DNA from 2 places in the Streptomyces sp. NPDC002463 genome. Region 2 is predicted to be linked to the other one. Evidence: riboswitches for the same ligand, from Rfam matches in the RefSeq annotation. Region 2 holds a riboswitch; the other holds the start of a gene.
The links. A riboswitch is a leader RNA that binds a small molecule or an ion and turns the genes downstream of it on or off. The one in region 2 is predicted to bind cyclic di-AMP.

Region 1 (3,510 bases), on a different contig from region 2:
CACCGTCTCACTCAGGCCCCCCCCACCCCGCTGGGCGGGGGCCGCCGTATTCCGGGCGGCCACGGCCATGCGCATTATCAGGACCTTTTTCGGGCAGCACAAATCCCGCACCGAATTCCTGTTCTTTGTATACGGCGCGGCTGTTAATTTCGGGCGCTCGCCGTGTTGACGGCATGTTGCGAAACCCTCACACGACCCCGCTCCGGACTTTTGAGCCGGTGCAGCGGCATCGAGCGTTCCGCGTGGAGCGCGGTCAGCGCCCGCGCCCGCTCGGCGTCCCCGCGCGCCACGGCGTCCACGATCGCGCCGTGCTCGGCCCAGGCCTCGACCGGCTGGGCGGGCTGCTCCACGACGTACGTCCAGGCGATCTTCTGCCTCAGTTGAGTGAGCAGCGCCGTCAGAGCGGGGCTCCCGGAGGCCTGCGCGAGCGTCTCGTGGAACCAGCCGCCGAGCGAGCGCAGATCCTCGCCCTGATCTCGCCTGGCCCGCTCCTGCCCCAGCCTGACCAGGCCGCGCAGCACCTTGAGGTGCGCCTCGGTGCGCCGCTGCGCGGCCCGTGCGGCCCCCAGCGGTTCGAGCAGCGCCCGCATGTCGAGCAGGTCGGCGGCCTCCTGCTCGGTCGGCTCGGCGACGTGGGCGCCCGCGTGGCGGCGGGTGACGACGAAGCCCTCGGACTCCAGGGTGCGCAGCGCCTCGCGGACCGGGACCCGGGAGACCCCGTACCGGCGGGCGAGCTGCTCCTCGGTCAGCCGACCGCCCCGCTCGTACACGCCGGAGACGATGTCGTCCCGGATCGCCGTGCATACCGAGTGCGCGGGAATGCGCATGTCCGACCTCCGCCTTGGTGCGCGCGAGACAATTCCAGCGGCGCCTGTTCTGCGCCGATCGTCGACTCTATTGCAGCCCGCCGGAATTTCCGATGCCCCGGCGTAATCCATGGAAGTCTTTTGGACAGCGAAAAGCCCCGGCTCAGTACGAGCCGGGGCTTTTGAGACGCGGTGCGGGTCAGACGTTCACGCCGCGGGCGCGGAGGTACGTGATCGGGTTGATGTCCGAGCCGTACTCGGGGCTGGTGCGCGCCTCGAAGTGGAGGTGCGGGCCGGTCGAGTTCCCGGAGGAGCCGGAGACGCCTATCTGCTGGCCCGGCTCGACGGTCTGGCCGACGTAGACCCCGATGGAGGAGAGGTGCCCGTACTGGGTGTACGTGCCGTCGTTCATCCGGATCACGATGTTGTTGCCGTACGCGCCGCCCCAGCCGGCCTCGACGACGGTGCCGGAGCCGACGGAGACGACCCGGGTGCCGTAGGCGGCGTGGAAGTCGATGCCGGAGTGGTGGCCGGAGGACCAGAGCGAGCCGCCGGTCTTGTAGCCGGTGGAGACGTACGAGCCGGCGACGGGGGCCTGGAAGGAGGCGAGGCGGCGGCGCTCGGCCTCGCGGGCGGCGCGCTCGCGCTCCAGCCGGATCTCCTTGGCGCGGGCCTCCGCCTTGCGCTTCGCCTCGGCCTTGGCCTTCGCCTCGGCGATGGCCTCGACGGCCTCCTGCTCCTGGGCGGTGGCCTGGGCGTTGATCGGGTCGACGAGGGAGTCCTCGGTGATCACCTGGGTGAGGCCGGTGTCCTCGACGGAGCGGTCGTCCGTGTCGGCGGCGAGTGCCGGGGAGGCGAGGGTTCCGATGACGCCGGTGGTGGCGAGCGTCGCGACGCCGGCGATGCCCACGCTGCGGCGCGCCATCCGGCTCGGACCACGATGCTTCCCGGTGGCACGGGTGAACGCCATGTAGAGGCTGATCCTTTCCTTCCTTCTCGCCTACCGGGTTAGCTGACGGGTTCGGAGCAGGAAGGTCTCCTACGAGCCCCTCCGTACGAGACGAAGGCGCCCGATTCACCCCAGGGACGATGCGGGTCCCCGGCTCCCCAGGCTCGCGCCTGACGGGGACTCGGCGATGACTGTCCGATGCCGCGGTTGCGGCACGTGCACTGACGAACAGCCGCACCGACGCTATGCGGATCGTCTTTCAATCACCAACCGGACACGCCTTTTGTAAGACATGCCACAGGGCAAACGATCACCTTGACCGCAATACGGACAAAGCGGAGGACCCCGACGAACTATGCCGTCGGGGTCCTCTCGTTGGCGTCTCGGAACCGGAATCAGCCCGTCACGACGGTCACTTCACCGATGCCGAGCGCACGCACCGGCTCCGCGATCTGCGACGCGTCGCCGACGAGCACGGTGACGAGCCGGTCCACCGGGAAGGCGCTGACCACGGCGGCCGTCGCCTCGACGGTGCCGGTCTCGGCCAGCCGCGCGTACAACTGGGCCTGGAAGTCGTCCGGGAGGTGCTGCTCCACCTGGTCGGCGAGCGTCCCTGCGACGGAGGCCGCCGTCTCGTACTTGAGGGGCGCCACCCCCACCAGGTTCTGCACGGCCGTCTCCCGCTCGGCGTCCGTGAGGCCCTCGGCGGCGAGGGTGCGCAGCACCTTCCACAGGTCGTCGAGCGCCGGACCCGTGTTGGGAGTGTCGACGGAGCCGCTGATGGCGAGCATCGACGCGCCGTTCCCCTCGGCGTCCGAGCGGAGCACCTGGCCGAAGGCCCGCACGCCGTACGTGTAGCCCTTCTCCTCGCGCAGGACCCGGTCCAGACGCGAGGTCAGGGTGCCGCCGAGGCAGTACGTGCCGAGGACCTGGGCCGGCCAGACGCTGTCGTGCCGGTCGGGGCCGACCCGGCCGATCAGCAGCTGCGTCTGAACGGCGCCGGGACGGTCCACGATGACGACCCGTCCGGTGTCGTCGGCGGTGATCGGCGGCATCGGGAGCGGCTCGGCCGGTTCACCGGTCCAGGCGCCCAGCGTCTCGGCGAGGACCTTCTCCAGGTCGACGCCGGTCAGGTCACCGACGACCACGGCGGTGGCCGTGCCGGGCCGGACGTACGCCTCGAAGAAGGCGCGGACGGCGGCGGCGTCGATCGCGGCGACGGTCTCCTCGGTGCCCTGGCGCGGCCGGGACATCCGGGACTCGGCCGGGAACAGCTCCTTGGAGAGCTGCTTGGCGGCGCGGCGCCCCGGGTTGGCCGTCTCGTGCGGGATCTCGTCGAGACGGTTGCGCACCAGGCGCTCGATCTCGGTGTCCAGGAACGCCGGGGCGATGAGGGCCTCGGAGAGCAGCCCGAGCGCCTTGGGCAGCCGGGAGACCGGGACCTCCAGGGAGACCCGTACGCCCGGGTGGTCGGCGTGCGCGTCGAGCGTGGCGCCGCAGCGCTCCAGCTCGGCCGCGAACTCCTCGGCGCTGTGCTGGTCGGTGCCCTCGGAGAGCGCGCGGGCCATGATGGTCGCGACACCGTCGAGACCGGCGGGCTCGGCGTCCAGCGGCGCCGGCAGGAAGATCTCCACGGCGACGACCTGCTGGCCGGGGCGGTGGCTGGTGAGCACGGTCAGGCCGTTGTCCAGCGTGCCGCGGTCCGGGGCCGGGAAGGCCCACGGCTTCGCGGCGCCCGGCTGGGGCTGCGGGTGG
Region 2 (3,510 bases):
CACCGGCGACCTGACCGGGGTCTTCGACTTCGCCAACCCGGTGTACGGAGTGCCGGCCAACCTTCCCTCCACGGCGAAGGTGATCGGGCAGGCCACCTGCGGCCCGCTGCCGAACCCGGCCCCGCAGAACAACGCGCTGCCCGTACAGGAGTCCGGCACCCGCCCGGCGCGCGCCCTGCCGTACCAGGTGAACGGCAACCTCGACCGCTTCGAGTTCGGCTCCGCGGGCAAGATCCTCGCCTGGTTCTCGATGACGAACCAGGGCACGGAGGCCAAGCGGTCGGCGCACTTCTCGATCCACCCCCACCAGTACCGGGACACCGCCGCCTGGCAGTACACCGTCGACCCCGGCGGCACGGCCACCGACTACTTCAACATCGGCCTCGGCTCGGGCTCGGGGAAGTACGACATCTCGATGATGGGCCCCAACCGCTTCCTGCGCCGCTTCATCGGGGACGCCTCGAAGGCGGGCAAGGCGGTCGAGGTGGCCGCCAGGTACGCGCCGGAGGCGGGTACGGGCAAGACGGCCCTGTGGTTCAAGATGACCAACACCTCGGCCGGGCCCGTCACCTTCACGATCCGCTCGAACGCCTACCGCTCGGACGGCCCGTGGACGTACACGGTGCCGGCGAACTCCAGCCGCGAGGACTTCTTCAACGCGGTGGCGTACAACGACGGCTGGTACGACTTCACGATCCTCGCCGACATCGACGGCACCTGGTCGCGCCGGTACACCGGCCACATCGAGACCGGAGCCCCGAGCATCAGCGGCTGATCCCCCGCGGGTCCGGGCGGCGGCATGGCCGCCGCCCGGCCTCCGGTACGGCGTCAGCGGCCCGCTTCGGCGGCGCGCCGGACCGTGGCGTCGAGGAGGGCCACCGCGTCGGCGGCGGTACGGCCGGGGGCCCGGTTCCACGGCCCGATCAGCTCCTGCCAGCCGCGCGACCGGAGTTCGGTCATGATCCAGGCGGCCGCCTCGTTCATGGTGTCCGCGCTGCCGTAGCCGAGGCGGTGGGCGGCGAGGAGGGCACCGCAGACGCACCGGGCACCGCGTGCGTCGCGCAGCTTGTACGGGGCATTCTGCCAGCCCCACTCGGTCAGCACGAGGCGCGCGTAGCCGAGGTGCACCGAGGGGCGGAGGTCGGCCTGGCCGATGCGGCGCCAGGTGTGCAGCCGGTCCGGAAGCACGGCTCCGAGCCGTCCCGGGATCCGGCGCTCGGCGGGGAGCTCCGGCGGGAGGGTGGCCAGGGCCTCGGCCACGAGCCGGTCCACCGGCACGCTGAGCAGCTTCCGCCAGCCGTCCTCAGCGGGCGGCGACTCCTCGGGGGCGGTCCAGTCCGTGACGATCCGCTGCCAGGTGGCGCTCTCGAAGAGGGCGGCCGCCTCGCGGTCGAGGGTGTCGGGGCTGAGCAGGGCGGTGGAGGGCGGCATGGAGGTGTCTCCTGGGTCGACTGCCTCCACCTTTCACGATGAATGTCCCTTTTGCGACTTTTACCCCCACATGGAGCACCGCTCGCATCCATGCCACTCCACCCCTCGACGAACACCCCACCCCAGGCAATTTCCCCCCATTTACTCACGAAAGGAATTACGCACCATATGGGACATTGCGGTCCTGGTGACGCGACTCACTCATACGACCCGCCGGTCCGGCCGCCCCCTCTCCCGCCCCATACCGGACAAGGAAGTTCGATGCCTCCCGGACGGCATCGATCTTGAATTCCCCGAATTCCGTGATCCATTTCCCGATGCCCGCGACCCACTCCCCTTGTTATCCGTCGCATTACTGGCCTACGGTCACCTCCATTCGAGCGGAACGCCCAATCCTGCCGCCGCTCGGTAAAACTCCCTTTCACCCGACGGCAGGAGCGGGGGACCCACGAATACGCCGGTCCGGATTCCGGAACGGCTCGGGGTGCAGCCGCGTGCGCGCGGCCGGACATCTCCCGTCCGAACCCGACAGCTCACCCCGCAGGCGCCGGAGAGGAAACCGTCATGCCTGCTCACGGTAAGCACCGCCGTCACCGCCGCAGCCCCGTCTCCCGCGGCCTCGCCCTGGTCGGCACGGGTGGCGCCGCACTCGCCCTGCCGCTCATCGCCCCGGCCGTCGCCGACGCCGCGCCCGTGTCCGGCGCCCCGGAGATCGCCGTCCAGAGCCTCGCCGCCCCGGTCGCGGCCAAGGCTCCCGCCGCCCCGGCCGCCGCGCACACGTACACCGTCGTGAGCGGTGACTCGCTTTCCCTGATCGCCCACAAGAAGGGAATTCAGGGAGGCTGGAAGAACCTTTACCACGCCAACAAGAGCGTCGTGGGTGACAATCCGTCACTCATTCACCCCGGCCTCGAACTGACGATTCGTCGGGATTCCGTGAAGGCCGCCCCCACGCAGGCGAAGACGAAGCCGGCCACCCCCGCCGTCGCCGCCGGAACGGGCTCCTCCGCCGCCGCGGCCGCTCCGGCCGTCGCCGCCCCCGCCGCCGTCAAGGCGGCCACGGTCGCCGCGACGAACTACGCCGACAACCTCGACGGATGGATCCGTGAGTCGCTGGCCATCATGGGCCAGCACGGCATCCCCGGCTCCTACGACGGCATCTTCCGCAACGTCATGCGCGAGTCGTCCGGCAACCCCCAGGCCATCAACCTCTGGGACTCCAACGCGGTCGCCGGCACCCCCTCGAAGGGCCTGCTCCAGGTCATCGAGCCGACCTTCCTCGCCTACCACGTGCCCGGCACGTCCCTGGACCTGTTCGACCCGGTCGCCAACATCACCGCCGCCTGCAACTACGCGGCCGACCGCTACGGCTCCATCGACAACGTCAACTCGGCGTACTGATCCCCTCACGCCGGAAGTGCTCGGCGAACCAGGAGGTGGCGAGGTCCGCCACCTCCTCCAGGGCGCCCGGCTCCTCGAAGAGGTGGCCGGCGCCCCCCACCACGGCGAGCCGGTTCTCGCAGCGCAGCAGCGCCAGGGCCCGCCGGTTGAGGTCCAGGACCATCGCGTCCGCGCCGCCCACCACCAGGAGCGTCGGGGCACGCACCCGTGCCAGGTGCTCGGCCGCGAGGTCCGGCCGACCGCCGCGCGAGACGACGGCGCTCACCGGGGACTCGGGCTCGGCGGCCGCCCACAGCGCGGCCGCCGCACCCGTGCTCGCACCGAAGTACCCGAGCGGCAGCCCCGCGCTCTCGGGACGCCCGGCCAGCCACTCCGTGGCCCCGGCGAGCCGCCCGGCGAGGAGCGGGGTGTCGAAGACATGCGCCCGGTCCACCGCCTCCGACTCGGTCAGCAGGTCGAAGAGCAGCGTCCCGAGTCCCGCCCGGTTGAGCTCGGCGGCCACGGCCCGGTTCCGGGGGCTGTGGCGACTGCTGCCGCTGCCGTGCGCGAACAGGACGATGCCGCCCGCACCCTCGGGCACCGCGAGCCGCCCACCGAGGCTGACGCCGTCGACCGGGATCCGTACGTCCGTGTCCTGCACGACGGGGGCCCGCCCGGCTCTGTTCCGCTCCAGGCAGT

Region 1: another riboswitch for cyclic di-AMP. It lies ahead of ACFYX3_RS33565 (M23 family metallopeptidase); the one in region 2 lies ahead of ACFYX3_RS29815 (transglycosylase SLT domain-containing protein).

What each region holds. Positions count from the first base shown of each region.
Region 1 covers NZ_JBIARL010000021.1:142,204-145,713, reverse strand. The annotation lists partial or broken gene ACFYX3_RS33575 (hypothetical protein) at 1-169, shown strand, start outside; gene ACFYX3_RS33570 (GntR family transcriptional regulator) at 144-827, opposite strand; gene ACFYX3_RS33565 (M23 family metallopeptidase) at 1,006-1,776, opposite strand; cyclic di-AMP (ydaO/yuaA leader) riboswitch at 1,789-1,952, opposite strand; gene ACFYX3_RS33560 (M16 family metallopeptidase) at 2,151-3,510, opposite strand, start outside.
Region 2 covers NZ_JBIARL010000016.1:197,302-200,811, reverse strand. The annotation lists gene ACFYX3_RS29825 (phosphocholine-specific phospholipase C) at 1-775, shown strand, start outside; gene ACFYX3_RS29820 (hypothetical protein) at 829-1,431, opposite strand; cyclic di-AMP (ydaO/yuaA leader) riboswitch at 1,808-1,991, shown strand; gene ACFYX3_RS29815 (transglycosylase SLT domain-containing protein) at 1,996-2,832, shown strand; gene ACFYX3_RS29810 (phosphoribosyltransferase family protein) at 2,816-3,510, opposite strand, start outside.